Regions from separate parts of the Pseudomonas sp. NY15372 genome, predicted to be linked through region 2. Evidence: predicted binding sites of a transcription regulator. Region 2 holds the regulator's gene; the other holds the start of a gene.
What was found. Region 2 encodes sigma-54, which starts transcription at its own class of promoters, with help from an activator protein. Its sites were predicted from a motif close to ANTGGCATNNANNTTGCTNT; they were not measured.
Positions count from the first base shown of each region.

Region 1: glnK (P-II family nitrogen regulator) is a predicted target of sigma-54. The motif match lies at 6,089-6,108, and genes of this name have one in related genera.

Region 1 is NZ_JBLUPY010000046.1:25,507-33,455, forward strand. Features, by position in the region: gene lysA (diaminopimelate decarboxylase) at 1-101, shown strand, start outside; gene dapF (diaminopimelate epimerase) at 106-936, shown strand; gene ACNFG0_RS21015 (DUF484 family protein) at 950-1,660, shown strand; gene xerC (tyrosine recombinase XerC) at 1,660-2,559, shown strand; gene ACNFG0_RS21025 (HAD family hydrolase) at 2,556-3,251, shown strand; gene sutA (transcriptional regulator SutA) at 3,436-3,762, opposite strand; gene ACNFG0_RS21035 (ammonium transporter) at 4,217-5,548, opposite strand; gene glnK (P-II family nitrogen regulator) at 5,592-5,930, opposite strand; gene ACNFG0_RS21045 (accessory factor UbiK family protein) at 6,296-6,559, shown strand; gene ACNFG0_RS21050 (YifB family Mg chelatase-like AAA ATPase) at 6,717-7,949, shown strand, end outside.
Region 2 is NZ_JBLUPY010000004.1:156,148-164,096, forward strand. Features, by position in the region: gene tldD (metalloprotease TldD) at 1-529, shown strand, start outside; gene yjgA (ribosome biogenesis factor YjgA) at 653-1,174, opposite strand; gene pmbA (metalloprotease PmbA) at 1,284-2,630, shown strand; partial or broken gene ACNFG0_RS05225 (ZIP family metal transporter) at 3,035-3,262, shown strand; gene ACNFG0_RS05230 (HPr family phosphocarrier protein) at 3,297-3,569, opposite strand; gene rapZ (RNase adapter RapZ) at 3,592-4,446, opposite strand; gene ptsN (PTS IIA-like nitrogen regulatory protein PtsN) at 4,449-4,913, opposite strand; gene hpf (ribosome hibernation-promoting factor, HPF/YfiA family) at 4,926-5,234, opposite strand; gene ACNFG0_RS05250 (RNA polymerase factor sigma-54) at 5,312-6,805, opposite strand; gene lptB (LPS export ABC transporter ATP-binding protein) at 6,961-7,686, opposite strand; gene lptA (lipopolysaccharide transport periplasmic protein LptA) at 7,687-7,949, opposite strand, start outside.

The DNA of each region.
Region 1 (7,949 bases), on a different contig from region 2:
GCTGTGCCGAAGTGCTGGTCGACGGCGACCAGGCCTTCGAGGTCCGTCGCCGGGAAACCATCGCCGAACTGTTCGCCGGCGAAAGCCTGCTCCCGGAGTGACCCCATGCTGCTGCGTTTCACCAAGATGCATGGGCTGGGCAATGACTTCATGGTCCTGGACCTGGTCAGCCAGCACGCGCACATCCAGCCCAAGCACGCCAAGCAATGGGGCGACCGCCACACCGGCGTGGGCTTCGACCAGCTGCTGATCGTCGAGGCTCCCAGCAACCCGGACGTGGATTTCCGCTACCGGATCTTCAACGCCGATGGCTCCGAGGTCGAACAGTGCGGCAACGGCGCGCGCTGCTTCGCCCGTTTCGTGCTGGACAAGCGCCTGACCGCCAAGAAGCGCATCCGCGTGGAAACCAAGGGCGGCATCATCGAGCTGGACGTGCGCAACGATGGCCAGGTGTGCGTCGACATGGGCCCACCGCGCTTCGCCCCGGCCGAAATCCCCTTCGTCGCCGATGCACAGGCCCTTAGCTACCCCCTGGAAGTCGACGGCCAGGTCCATTCGATCGCCGCCGTTTCCATGGGCAACCCGCATTCGGTGCTGCGCGTCGACGACGTGCGCACCGCGCCGGTGCATGAACTGGGGCCGAAGATCGAACACCACCCGCGCTTCCCGCAGCGGGTCAATGCCGGCTTCATCCAGGTCATCGACCGCCATCGCGCCAACCTGCGTGTATGGGAGCGTGGTGCCGGCGAGACCCAGGCCTGCGGTACCGGCGCCTGCGCCGCTGCCGTGGCTGCCATCAGCCAAGGCTGGATGGATTCGCCGGTGACCATCGACCTGCCGGGCGGGCGTCTGAACATCGAATGGGCCGGCCCCGGCAAGCCCGTACTGATGACCGGCCCCGCCGTGCGTGTCTACGAAGGACAGGTTCGTCTTTAAGCGAGTAACCGCCATGACCGATCAGCCCCAGGCTGCACCCAAGCAGGCCCAGGACCTCGATGCCGAGGCCGTGGTCGCCTACCTGCGCGCCCACCCGACCTTCTTCGCCGAACACGACGAGTTGCTGGTCGAACAGCGCATTCCGCACCAACGCGGCGACAGCGTGTCGCTGGTGGAGCGCCAGCTCAAGCTGCTGCGTGATCGCAACATCGAGATGCGCCACCGCCTGTCGCAACTGATGGACGTGGCCCGGGACAACGACCGGCTGTTCGACAAGACCCGCCGGCTGATTCTCGACCTGCTCGACGCCGGCAGCCTGGAAGAAGTGGTGATGGCGGTCGAGGACAGCCTGCGCCAGGAATTCCAGGTGCCCTTCGTCAGCCTGATCCTGTTCGGCGAAACGGCCGCGCCGGTCGGTCGCTGGGCCAGCAATGGCGAGGCCCAGCAGGCCATCGGCGCACTCCTGGGCAGTGGCAAGACGGTCAGCGGCAACCTGCGCGAGCACGAGCTGGCCTTCCTGTTCGGCGAGGAGCAGCGCAAGGAAGTCGGCTCCAGTGCCGTGGCCGCCCTGGAATACCAGGGTCTGCATGGCGTGCTGGCGATTGGCAGCCGCGACCCGCAACACTACAAGAGCAGCGTCGGTACCCTGTTCCTCGGCTACATCGCCGAAGTGCTCGGCCGCGTCGTCCCACGCTTCACCCAGACCCTGCGACCGGTGCGCTGATGGAACGCCAGCTGGAGGCTTATTGCGCACACCTGCGCAACGAGCGCCAGGTGTCCGACCACACCCTGCTGGCCTACCGTCGCGACCTGCAGAAGGTCATCGAATACTGCAACAGCCAAGGCATCGCCGGCTGGGAGGCGCTGCAGGTCCAGCAACTGCGCCAGTTGGTGGCGCGCCAACACCACCACGGCCAGTCGTCCCGCAGCCTGGCGCGCCTGCTCTCGGCGGTGCGCGGCCTGTACCGCTACCTCAACCGCGAAGGCCTGTGCCAGCACGACCCGGCCAACGGCTTGTCGCCGCCCAAAGGCGAGCGGCGCCTGCCCAAGACCCTCGATACCGACCGCGCCCTGCAATTGCTCGATGGCGGCGTCGATGACGACTTCATCGCCCAGCGCGACCAGGCCATCCTCGAACTGTTCTATTCGTCGGGGCTGCGTCTGTCGGAACTGACCAACCTCGATATGGACCACCTCGACCTGGCTGGCGGGTTGGTCCAGGTCCTGGGCAAGGGCGGCAAGGCCCGTGTCCTGCCGGTCGGCCGCAAGGCCCGCGAGGCGTTGCAGGCGTGGTTCAGGCTGCGGGGTATCAGCGCACCGCGCGACAACGCCGTGTTCGTCACCCGCCAGGGCAAGCGCCTTGGGCCACGCGCCATCCAAATGCGGGTCAAGACGGCGGGCGAGCGCGAACTCGGCCAGCACCTGCACCCACACATGCTTCGCCATTCCTTCGCCAGCCATCTGCTCGAATCGTCCCAGGACCTGCGCGCCGTGCAGGAGATGCTCGGCCATGCCGACATCAGCACCACGCAGATCTATACCCACCTGGACTTCCAGCACCTGGCCGCGGTGTACGACAGCGCCCACCCTCGGGCCAAACGCAGCAAAGGCACAGACTCATGAGCATCAAGCTGATCACCTTCGACCTGGACGATACCCTGTGGGACACCGCACCGGTGATCGCCAGTGCCGAGATCGTCCTGCGCGACTGGCTCGAGGCCAACGCCCCGAGCCTGGGGCCGATTCCGGTCGAACACCTGTTCGCCATCCGCGAACGCCTGGTACAAGCCGAGCCTGGCCTCAAACACCGGATCAGCGCCCTGCGCCGCCGGGTACTGTTCCATGCCCTGGAGGAAGTCGGCTACAGCGAAAAACACGCGCAGGAACTGGCCAACGAAGGGTTCGAGGTATTCCTCCACGCTCGCCACCAGGTCGAGGTGTTCCCCGAGGTGCAACCGGTGCTGGAGATCCTGCGCCACCAGTACATCCTTGGCGTGGTCACCAATGGCAACGCCGATGTGCGTCGCCTGGGGCTGGCGGACTATTTCCGCTTTGCGCTGTGCGCCGAAGACCTGGGCATCGGCAAGCCGGACCCGGCCCCCTTCCTGGAGGCCCTGCGCCGGGGCGACGTGCAGGCTGATGCCGCCGTGCACATCGGCGACCACCCCGGCGACGACATCGCCGGCGCCCAACGCGCCGGGCTGCGGGCGGTGTGGTTCAACCCCCAGGGCAAGGCCTGGGCGGGCGAGCAGGCGCCGGATGCCGAGATCCAGCGGCTTTCCCAGTTGCCGGACGTCCTGACCCGCTGGCGTTGACTGGGGGCGCGTTGCGCCCCAATCGCGGGGCAAGCCCGCTCTCTCATAGAACAACGCATAACTATTTGATTTTGCGGGCCTTGTGGGAGCGGGCTTGTCCCGTGATTGAGACTGAACCGACTTTGCAAAAACGCCGCCCACAAAAAAGCCCGCAGCGACGGCGGGCTTTTTTGTATTCAGCCACTCAGATAGGGCGGCTGCCGTACTTGTTGTCCGGCTTCTTGGGCGGATCGGCGACCACGTTGGCTTCGACCTCTTGAACCTTGCCACCACGAGCAAGGAACTCTTCCATAGCCTTGGCCAGCGCATCGCGCTCCTTCTGCTTGGCTTCCATGCTCGGCATCTCGTCTACCGAGACCGCTGCCTTGGCTTTACCCTTGGCAACCGGTGCAGGGCTGTCGTCATCGCCGGCGTCTTCCGCGCCGTCGTCGGCCGCAGCTTCAAGGCCCTCATCGGCCTCGTCTTCGTCGCCTACTTCGAGGTCGTCATTTTCCAGATCGTCGTCGCTCATGTTCTACCTCATGACTTGCGAAAAGCAGGTTAGTTATAGACCAGTGGAGCCGTAGACCGGCGTCCACCAGTGAAAATTCAACTGGCCGTGGGTTGGCCACTGCCCGGGCATCCATCTCCTGATGGGAAACTGCCGCCCTACAGGCCCTGCTCCTGGCAGCGCCTGAGAAATCATCGAGCCATCAGCCGGGAAAAAGCGCCGGCAATTACCTGCTGGCCATGCGCTATTGCAAGCCTAGCAAAGGGTTTGGAAGTGTGTGGACAGCTCATCGAACACCCTTCGGCGCGCATTCTAGCGCGCTCGTGGAAAAAGCAAAGCTCCCTGAACGCCTGGCAACCTGTAAGTTTTTTACGAATGTCACGAACGTGCCCGGTAAACCGTTTGCCCTACGCCAAACAGCGAATTCCAGGCAAAAAAAAGCCCGGCGAACCGGGCGATTTCTACTGCGTCGCAGCTAGAGGTTGTAGCCGCGTTCGTTGTGCTGGGCCAGGTCGAGGCCGACCGATTCTTCTTCGTCATTGACCCGCAGCCCCATCAGGCCATCGAGCACCTTGAGGATCACGTAGGTTGCGATAGCGGTGTAGGCCACGGTGAACAGCACACCCTTGGTCTGTACCCAGACCTGCGCGCCGATGTCCTCGACCGCACCAAACCCGCCCAGGGCCGGCGCTGCGAATACACCGGTGAGAATGGCTCCGACGATACCGCCGACACCATGCACGCCGAAGGCATCCAGGGAGTCGTCGTAGCCGAGCTTGCGCTTGAGGCTGGTGGCGCAGAAATAGCAGATCACGCCCGAGGCCAGGCCGATCACCAGCGCGCCCATCGGGCCGACGGTACCGGCAGCCGGAGTGATGGCCACAAGGCCCGCGACCACACCCGAGGCGATGCCCAGGGCGCTCGGTTTGCCGTGGCCGATCCACTCGGCGAACATCCAACCCAGTGCGGCAGCGGCGGTGGCGATCTGGGTGACCAGCATGGCCATGCCGGCCGTGCCATTGGCGGCGGCGGCGGAACCTGCGTTGAAGCCGAACCAGCCGATCCACAGCATCGCTGCGCCCATCAAGGTATAGCCCAGGTTGTGCGGGGCCATCGGCGTGGTCGGGTAGCCCTTGCGCTTGCCCAGGACCAGGCAGCAGACCAGGCCCGCGATACCGGCGTTGATGTGCACCACGGTACCGCCAGCGAAGTCCAGCACGCCCCAGTCCCACATCAGTGCGCCGTCACCGCTCCAGACCATATGGGCGATTGGCGCATACACCAGGGTGAACCACACACCCATGAACACCAGCATGGCGGAGAACTTCATGCGCTCGGCGAAGGCACCGACGATCAGGGCCGGGGTGATGATGGCGAAGGTCATCTGGAAGGTGATGAACACCGCTTCGGGGAACAGCGCGGCGGCGGAGGTCAGGCTCTGGGGCGTGACACCGCTGAGGAATGCCTTGGAAAAGCCGCCGACGAAGGAATTGAGGTTGACCACGCCCTTTTCCATACCGGTGGTATCGAATGCCAGGCTGTAGCCATAGATGACCCAGAGAATGCTCATCAGGCCGGTGATGGCGAAGCATTGCATCATCACCGACAGCACGTTCTTCGAGCGCACCATGCCACCGTAGAACAATGCCAGGCCCGGAATGGTCATGAACAGCACCAGCGCCGTGGCGGTGAGCATCCAGGCGGTGTCACCGGAGTTCAGCGCCGGGGCAGCTTCCTCTGCCAGGGCCAGGCCTGGCATTACGAGGGACAATAGGGCTCCTAGCCCTGCGATCTTACGCAGAGTCATGTTGTTTTCTCCTGGGGCGTTGGGTTTGGTGAGGCGGTGTTGCTTAGATCGCGTCGGTATCGGTTTCGCCGGTACGGATGCGGATGGCCTGCTCCAGATTGACCACGAAGATCTTGCCGTCACCGATCTTGCCGGTGTTGGCCGCCTTGGTGATGGCTTCGATTACCCGGTCAAGGTCCTTGTCGTCGATGGCGACGTCGATCTTCACCTTGGGCAGGAAATCGACCACGTACTCGGCACCGCGGTACAGCTCGGTATGGCCTTTCTGCCGACCGAAGCCTTTGACTTCGGTCACGGTGATGCCCTGCACGCCGATTTCCGACAGCGACTCGCGCACGTCGTCCAGCTTGAACGGCTTGATGATGGCAGTGACTAGCTTCATGAAACTTCTCCCGATTTGGTGGACTTGCCCCAGGAAAACAAACCCGTCTCAAGTCTAAGCGCAGCGCCTGGCTTTGTAACGCGTCGTCGGCGGCATCCAGCTGCGCATGCGCGCTGTCTGGTTTCAGGTACAGCATCAGTGCATGGCTCGCAGAGGTCTTAGCAGAAACCTTGCCAGTTCGTATAAATTCAATAAAAACAATGAGTTGTGTTAATCGCAGAAACTTGGCCAGTCGCCATCAAAGCCAAGGCGCACAATTACGGTGCATTCGGACGGGCCACATTGCGCAAAAAATGGGCAGCACGAGCCCCACCGAGGCGCGTGTTACACTGCCTTCCTTTCAATGATTCAGCGGACAGCCCAACATGCTCGCGCCAAAAGCCTTTCTCGACGCCCTGAGCGACCAGGCCTCTCGCCTGTTCAGCGGCGATACCGCCCAACCTCGCGCCGAACTGGAAAGCCAGTTCAAGGTCCTCATGCAAGGCGCCTTCAGCAAGCTGGACCTGGTCAGCCGGGACGAATTCGACAGCCAGATGGTGGTCCTGGCCCGTACCCGCGCCCGTCTGGAAGCCCTTGAGAAACAGCTGGCCGAGCTGGAAGCCCGGATCGCGCCGCCAGCCCAGCAATGACGACCGCTATTGCCCTTCTTCGCGGGTAAACCCGCGAAGGGCCTTGGCCCGGTTCGCTGTAAAACCCCGACGCACTCTTTCGCAACCGCCCCTTCCCTGGCGCTCTATGCTTGCCCAACCGCAGGAAGCGGTTCCCACAAGCGATCACGGAGTGTCCATGTCCCTCGCCCTCGTCCATAGCCGCGCCCAGGTCGGTGTGCTGGCGCCTGCTGTCAGTGTCGAAACCCACCTGGCCAACGGCCTGCCTACCTTGACCCTGGTCGGGCTGCCCGAAGCCACGGTCAAGGAAAGCAAGGACCGGGTGCGCAGTGCCATCGTCAACTCCGGCCTGGACTACCCAGCCCGGCGCATCACCCAGAACCTCGCCCCCGCCGACCTGCCCAAGGATGGCGGCCGTTATGACCTGGCCATCGCCCTGGGCATCCTGGCGGCCAACGGCCAGGTTCCGGTGGCGACGCTGGGTGAAATCGAATGCATCGGTGAACTGGCGTTGTCGGGCGGCCTACGGCCAGTGCAAGGCGTACTGCCTGCCGCGCTGGCCGCCCGAGAGGCCGGGCGGGCATTGGTAGTGCCCAAGGAAAATGCCGAGGAGGCCAGCCTGGCGAGCGGCCTGGCGGTGTATGCCGTGGGCCATCTTCTGGAGCTGGTCGCCCATCTCAATGGCCAGGTGCCGCTGGCGCCCTATGCCGCTAATGGTTTGTTGCTGCGCAGCCGGCCCTACCCTGACCTGAGCGAAGTGCAAGGCCAGGCGGCAGCCAAACGTGCCCTGCTGGTGGCTGCCGCAGGTGCGCACAATCTGCTGTTCACCGGCCCGCCAGGTACTGGCAAGACGCTGCTGGCCAGCCGTTTGCCGGGGCTGCTCCCCCCGCTGGATGAACGCGAAGCCCTGGAAGTGGCGGCAATCCAGTCGGTCAGCGGCCACAAGCCGCTGGACTGCTGGCCGCAGCGCCCGTTTCGCCATCCGCACCACTCGGCGTCCGGGCCGGCATTGGTCGGCGGAGGCAGCAGGCCGCAACCGGGGGAGATCACCCTGGCGCACCATGGCGTGCTGTTTCTGGATGAGCTGCCGGAATTCGAGCGGCGCGTGCTGGAGGTGCTTCGCGAACCCTTGGAGTCTGGCGAGATCGTGGTGGCGCGGGCCAGAGATCGGGTGCGTTTCCCGGCGCGCTTTCAGTTGGTGGCGGCAATGAACCCTTGCCCGTGTGGCTACCTGGGCGACCCTACCGGGCGCTGTCGCTGCAGCGCCGAGCAGATCCAGCGCTATCGCAACAAGCTTTCCGGCCCCCTGCTCGACCGTATCGACCTGCACCTGACCGTGGCGCGGGAAAGCACGGTGCTGACCAACGAGCCCAGCGGCGATTCAAGCGCCAGCGTCGCCCGCCTGGTGGCC
Region 2 (7,949 bases):
CTCCCTGAGCGTCGATGACGAGGGCACCCCGACCGAATGCACCACCTTGATCGAGAACGGCATCCTCAAAGGCTACATGCAGGACAAGCTCAATGCGCGGCTCATGGGCATGGCGGTCACCGGCAACGGTCGTCGCGAGTCCTACGCCCACCTGCCGATGCCGCGTATGACCAACACCTACATGCGTGCCGGTGAAAGCGACCCGCAGGAAATCATCGCCTCGGTGAAAAAGGGTATCTATTGCGCGAACCTTGGCGGTGGCCAGGTGGATATCACCAGCGGCAAGTTCGTGTTTTCCACCAGCGAGGCGTATTTGATCGAAGACGGCAAGATCACCGCGCCGGTCAAGGGCGCCACCTTGATCGGCAATGGTCCGGAGGCCATGAGCCGGGTCTCGATGGTCGGTAACGACCTGGCCCTGGACAGCGGGGTGGGGACATGCGGCAAGGATGGGCAATCGGTACCGGTGGGCGTTGGCCAGCCGACCTTGAAGCTCGATGCGATTACCGTTGGGGGTACCGGCGCGTGATGCCGACGTGGGCCGTTGTGGGAGCGGGCGTGCCTTGCGGACACCGACGAGGCCGGTGCCAGCCAGTACTGCGGCGCCTGCTTCGCGGGGCAAGCCCGCTCCTACAGGCCCCCTCGGCAGGGCTCAGCGCAACCCGCGCTGCAGTTCGTCGAGGTCACGGATGTACTTGAAGACCTTGCGCGCAGCGGCTGGCGGCTTATTTCGTGCTTTCTCGTGCTGGGCGTGGCGGATCAGCGAACGCAGGTGCTGGCGATCGGTGTCGGGGTACTCGTTGACGAAACGTTCGAGGTCATCGTCGGTGCCGTCGACCAGGCGATCGCGCCAACGCTCCAGGTTATGGAAGCGCTCGTTGTACTGGCGGGTCGAGCTGTCCATCTGCTCGAGCACGGCATGGATCGCGTCGATGTCCTGTACGCGCATCAGCTTGCCGACGAACGACATGTGGCGTTTGCGGGCGCCATGAGCCGTGTGCTTGGAGGCTTCGGCCAGCGCCTTGCGCAGCTCGTCGGTCAAAGGCAGGCGCGCCAGGGTATCGGCCTTGAGCGTCGTGAGGCGCTCACCGAGTTCGACCAACGCATGCAGCTCGCGCTTGATCTGGGTTTTGCTTTTTTCGCCGTCGAAGGCGTCGTCGTATGAATCAACCATGGTGGCAGTCCGCTGGAAATCGCCGCCATGATAACCAGTCGGGGGCCGCTTGTCCGGCCCGGTCGTACAATGACCCAAGCCGAACGCAGAATTTTGAGTGGAGAAAACCATGAGTGCAGTCCAGAGCGTAGGCCCCAAGGACCTGCCAGCCTTGCAGGAACAGGTCGAGGCGATCATCGCAGAGGCGCGCCGCCAAGGCGCCAGCGCCTGCGAGGTCGCGGTGTCGCTGGAGCAGGGCCTGTCCACCACGGTGCGTCAGCGTGAGGTCGAGACGGTCGAGTTCAACCGTGACCAGGGCTTCGGCATCACCCTCTACGTCGGCCAGCGCAAAGGCTCGGCCAGCACCTCGGCGAGCGGCCCGGAGGCCATTCGCGAGACCGTCGCGGCCGCCCTGGCCATTGCCCAGCATACCTCCGAGGATGAATGTGCAGGCTTGGCCGACGCGGCACTGATGGCCCGTGAGATCCCGGACCTCGATCTCTATCATGACTGGGGCCTGGAGCCGGAAAAGGCCGTCGAGATGGCGTTGGCCTGCGAAGCGGCGGCCTTCGATGCCGACCCGCGCGTCCTCAATGCCGACGGCACGACCCTGAACACCCATCAAGGCTGTCGGGTCTATGGCAACAGCCATGGCTTCATCGGCAGCTATGCCTCCACGCGCCATAGCTTAAGTTGCGTGATGATCGCCGAAGGCGAAGGGCAGATGCAGCGCGACTATTGGTATGACGTCAATCGCCAGGGCAACCTGCTGGCCGACCCGCGCAGCATCGGTCAGCGGGCTGCACAGCGCGCGGCCAGCCGCCTTGGGGCGCGCCCGGTGCCGACCTGCGAAGTGCCGGTGCTGTTCTCTGCCGAACTGGCCGGTGGCCTGTTCGGCAGCTTCCTGTCGGCGATCTCCGGCGGCAACCTGTACCGCAAGTCATCGTTCCTTGACGGTGCCATCGGCCAACGCCTGTTCCCCACCTGGCTGACCCTCGACGAGCGCCCGCACCTGCCGCGCGCCTTGGGCAGTGCCGCCTTCGATGGCGATGGCCTGGCCACCTATGCCAAGCCGTTCGTCGACAAGGGCGAGCTGGTTTCCTACCTGCTGGGTACCTATTCGGGTCGCAAGTTGGGCCTGCCGAGCACCGCCAACGCCGGTGGTGTGCATAACCTCTTCGTCACCCACGGGGTCGAAGACCAGGCAGCCTTGATCCGCCGTATGGGGCGTGGCCTGCTGGTGACCGAATTGATGGGGCATGGCCTGAACATGGTGACCGGTGATTACTCCCGCGGCGCGGCGGGCTTTTGGGTGGAGAACGGCGAGATCCAGTTCCCTGTCCAGGAAGTGACGATCGCCGGCAACATGAAGGACATGTTCCAGCAGATCGTGGCGATTGGCAGCGATATCGAAACCCGTAGCAATATCCACAGCGGCTCGGTGCTGATCGAGCGGATGACGGTTGCGGGGAGCTGAGCCTTGTCTGCGGGCTGTTGTTTCGACATGCGGCGACATTGTCGCCGTAGTTCGAAACAACAAGCATTATGCCGTAGAGAGGATAGGGCGTTTTAGCAATTCATAGAGGGCAGCCGCGAGATCAGGTGCTTCGCCGGAAGGCTTTTATCGCCCGGGGAGACCATGTTGAACGCACGCACGCCAATATAATATTTCATATGCTTATAGCTGTGGTAGATGCTCACAGGGATCGGGCAGTGAAAGTCGGGGGTTGTCCCGACTGTTTTGATCAAGCTGTTGTTTTCGGAAAAAACGCCTACCTCGAACATTGTGCTTTTCGGCCAATTGTCATTTGTCGGTCTTTCCCAGCGTGCAATAAAACCATGTTGCTCCCAGTTCGGATATTTTTCGGGGCAAAAGCGACGGCTTCGGGGCTGGTAGAGCCTCTGGCAGCGGTGATCTGTGCCTGGCTGGTGAACGTTGCCCAATTGCTGCTACCGCTCGGCCTAGCGTGTGCGGCGGGGGCGATGTTGCTGGTAGTGACCCAGGAGATCATCCCGGAGTCGCGTAGCAATGGGCATCACCGGTTAGCCGGCCTGGGGCTGTGCATCGGGTTCTGTTTGATGATGGTGCTGGATACGGCGATGTCTTGAGTTGCAGATCCACAAGGATTACGACTTCAGTGGGTTACTCACCTTCATCGAAGTAATTGTTGATCAACTCGACCAGTGCTTCCATGGCTTCGTTGTCCTGCTCGCCCTCGGTATGCAGGTGCACCGAGGTGCCCTTGCCCGCCGCCAGCATCATCACCGCCATGATGCTCTTGCCATCCACCAGCTTGTCCGGCGCGCGCCCGACCCTGACCTGGCAGGGGAAGCGGCCGGCCACGCCGACGAACTTGGCCGCCGCCCGGGCATGCAGGCCAAGCTTGTTGATGATGGTGATTTCGCGGGCGGGCATCGTGGGGCGGATATCCTGTGGGCTAGAGGTCGCGGTGGCGGACCTGGACGTTTTTCAGGGATTGTTGCAGCAACTGGCCCAAGCGCTCGGTCAGGTACACGGAGCGGTGGTGCCCGCCGGTGCAGCCGATGGCGATGGTGACATACGCACGGTTGCTGGCAGCGAAGCGGGGCAGCCATTTGAGCAGGTAGCTGGAAATGTCCTGGAACATCTCCTCGACGTCCGGCTGGGTGGCAAGGTAGTCGATCACTGGCTGGTCCAACCCGGAATGCTCACGCAGTTCCGGCTTCCAGTACGGGTTGGGCAGGCAGCGTACGTCGAACACCAGGTCGGCGTCCACGGGCATGCCACGCTTGAACCCGAAGGACTCGACCAGGAAGGCGGTGCCGGGCTCAGGCTGGTTGAGCAGGCGCAGCTTGATCGAGTCTCGCAGCTGATAGAGGTTCAGGTTGGTGGTGTCGATCTTCAGGTCGGCCAGGTCGGAGATCGGGCCGAGTAGCTCGCTCTCGACGCGGATCGCTTCTGCCAGGGAGCGGTTGGCGTTGGTCAGCGGGTGGCGCCGGCGGGTCTCGGAGAAACGCTTGAGCAGCGTCTCCTCGTCGGCGTCCAGGTACAGCACGTCGCATTGGATATGCCGGCTCCTGGCATCTTCGAGCAGGTCGGGGAAGCGGCTCAGGTGGCTGGGCAGGTTGCGTGCGTCGATGGAAACGGCCACCTTCGGTTGCAACAGCTCGGTGTTGATCAGTGCGTTTTCGGCCAGTTGCGGCAACAACCCGGCGGGCAGGTTGTCGATGCAGTAATAGCCGTTGTCTTCCAGGACATCGAGGGCGGTACTTTTGCCGGAGCCGGACCGGCCGCTGACGATGATCAGGCGCATGTTCAGTGCTCGTTCTGTGCGTCCAGGACTACCTGGTACAGGGCCTCGCTGCTGTCGGCGGCACGCAGGCGATCGCGAACCTCCTTGCGATCGAGCATGCTGGCGATCTGGCGCAGCAGTTCAAGGTGCGCATCGGTGGCAGCTTCCGGCACCAGCAGGACGAACAGCAGGTCCACGGGCGCGCCATCGATGGCGTCGTAGTCGATAGGAGCATCCAGGTGCAGCAGGGCGCTGACGGGGGCCGTGCAGCCTTCGAGCCGGCAGTGGGGAATGGCGATGCCATTGCCGAAGCCGGTGGAACCCAGTTTCTCGCGGGCAATCAGTTTATCGAAGACGTCTTGCATCTCCAGTTCGGGAATTTGCTCGGCGATCAGGTTGGCGACCTTTTCCAGGGCGCGCTTCTTACTGCCGCCCGGCACGTTCACGAGGGAACGGCCGGGGGTCAGGATGGTTTCAAGTCGGATCATGGATGAGAGGGATCAGCGGGCGGCTGCACCTTGCAGCAGGCTTTGCTGTTTTTCCTTATGTTTTTTCAGTTGGCGGTCGAGCTTGTCAGCCAGGGCGTCGATCGCTGCATACATGTCTTGGTGTTCGGCGTTGGCAACCACTTCTCCGCCGGGAATCTGGAGCGTGGCCTCGACCTTCTGCTGCAGTTTCTCGACTTTCATGATCACCGTGACGTTGGTGATCTTGTCGAAATGTCCTTCCACCCGGGCGAGCTTCTCGAGTACGTACTCACGCAGTGGTTGGGTGACTTCTACATGCTGTCCACTGATGTTGACTTGCATACAGCTTCTCCTTTGTTGCCCGTGCATAAAGGGCAGGTATTGCACCTGCCACTGAAACGCTATGGCACAGCCAGGGGCTACATCAGTCGCTTGCGCTCGCTCGACGGTGCGATGCCGAGGGACTCGCGGTACTTGGCGACGGTGCGACGGGCTACCTGGATGCCTTGTGCCTCCAGTAAACCAGCGATCTTGCTGTCACTCAATGGCTTTTTCTGATTTTCCGCTGCAACCAGTTTCTTGATGATCGCGCGGATCGCCGTAGACGAGCATTCACCGCCTTCGGAGGTGCTCACATGGCTCGAGAAAAAGTATTTCAATTCGTAGATGCCACGCGGGGTGTGCATGTATTTCTGCGTGGTGACCCGGGAAATGGTCGACTCGTGCATGCCCACCGCTTCGGCGATGTCATGCAGTACCAGCGGCTTCATCGCCTCGTCGCCCTGATCGAGGAAGCCGCGTTGGTGTTCGACGATTTGCGTGGCGACCTTCATCAGCGTTTCGTTGCGGCTCTGCAGGCTCTTGATGAACCAGCGCGCCTCCTGCAACTGGTTGCGCATGAACGTGTTGTCGGCGCTGGTGTCGGCGCGGCGGACGAAACCTGCGTATTGCGGGTTGACCCGCAGGCGGGGGATCGCTTCTTGGTTGAGTTCCACCAACCAGCGGTCGTTGTCCTTGCGCACGATGACATCCGGCACCACGTACTCCGGCTCGCTGGACTCGATCTGCGAGCCTGGGCGCGGGTTGAGGCTCTGTACCAGTTCGATGACCTGGCGCAGTTCATCTTCCTTGAGCTTCATGCGGCGCATCAGCTGGCTGTAGTCGCGGCTGCCGAGCAGGTCGATGAAATCGGTGACCAGGCGCTGGGCCTCGGCCATCCACGGCGTGTTGGCTGGCAACTGGCGCAGTTGCAGCAACAGGCATTCGCCGAGGTTGCGTGCACCGATGCCGGCGGGCTCGAACTGCTGGATGCGGTGCAGTACGGCCTCCACTTCATCCAGTTCGATATCCAGCTCGGGGTCGAAGCCTGCGCAGATCTCCTCGAGGCTGTCCTCCAGATAACCCTGGCCGTTGATGCTGTCGATCAAGGTCACGGCGATGAGCCGGTCGGTGTCGGACATCGGTGCCAGGTTCAACTGCCACAGCAGGTGGCTCTGCAGGCTCTCGCCGGTGGAGGTGCGGGTGGTGAAGTCCCACTCGTCGTCATCGCTGGCCGGCAGGCTGCTGGCACTGGTCTGGTAGATGTCTTCCCAGGCCGTGTCCACGGGCAGTTCGTTGGGGATGCGTTCGTTCCATTCGCCTTCTTCCAGGGTTTCGGCGTTGGCCGTGCTTTCCTGGAAACTGTTGTCCTGGGCTTCGGCGACGGGCTTGCTCTCGGCGTTGTCGGCCATGGGGTCGCTGTTGTCGAAGTCGTCGCCGTCTTCCTGACGTTCGAGCATCGGATTGGATTCCAGCGCTTCCTGAATTTCCTGTTGGAGGTCCAGGGTGGAGAGCTGGAGCAGACGGATGGCCTGTTGCAACTGCGGTGTCATCGTCAGTTGCTGGCCCATTTTTAGGACGAGCGATGGTTTCATGGCTGGGGCTTAATACCTTGTTCGCCGGCGCGCATGCGCCATCCACTACACGAAGGGCGCCGGGGCGCCAATTTTAAGCAAGTTATATGCCTGAAATTGTAGCGTTTGCCTAGAGCACTGCAACATTTGCAGCAGTGCCCAGGCAGACTCCGGGCTCAGAGTCGGAACTCGTGGCCCAGGTAGACTTCCTTGACCAGGTCGTTGGCCAGGATCGTCTCGGCATCGCCTTCGGCGATCAGTTGTCCATCGTTGACGATGTAGGCGGTCTCGCAGATATCGAGCGTCTCGCGGACGTTGTGGTCGGTGATCAGTACACCGATACCCTTGGCCTTGAGGTGATGGATGATCTGCTTGATATCGCCCACGGAAATCGGGTCGACACCGGCGAAGGGTTCGTCCAGCAGGATGAACTTCGGCGCGGTGGCCAGGGCCCGTGCGATCTCGACGCGGCGGCGTTCGCCACCGGAGAGGCTCATGCCGAGGTTGTCACGGATGTGGCTGATATGGAACTCCTGCAGCAGGCTTTCCAGCTCCTTGCGGCGGCCGTCGCGGTCGAGGTCCTTGCGGGTCTCGAGGATGGCCATGATGTTGTCGGCCACCGACAGCTTGCGGAAGATCGAGGCTTCCTGGGGCAGATAGCCGATGCCGGCGCGGGCGCGGCCATGCATGGGCTGGTGGCTGACATCCAGGTTGTCGATCAGCACGCGGCCCTGGTCGGCGCGGACCAGGCCGACGATCATGTAGAAGCAGGTGGTCTTGCCGGCGCCATTGGGGCCGAGCAGGCCGACGATCTGGCCGCTGTCGATCGACAGGCTGACGTCGCGGACGACCTGGCGGCCCTTGTAGCTCTTGGCCAGGTGCTGGGCTTTGAGGGTTGCCATTTACTCGGCCTTCTTCTTCGGCTGAATCACCATGTCGATGCGCTGACGCGGCGAGGTCACATTGCCACCACGACCGGCGGTGGCCACCTGGGTCTTGGTGTTGTAGACGATCTTCTCGCCTTCGGTGGTGTTGCCTTCGTTCTCGACCTTGGCGCGGTCGGTGAGGATCACCATGTCCTTCTGCGCCTGGTACTGGATGGTCACGGCCCAGCCTTTCATCTTGTCGGGCTTGGCGGTGCTCTGCTGCTGCTCGAAATACGCCA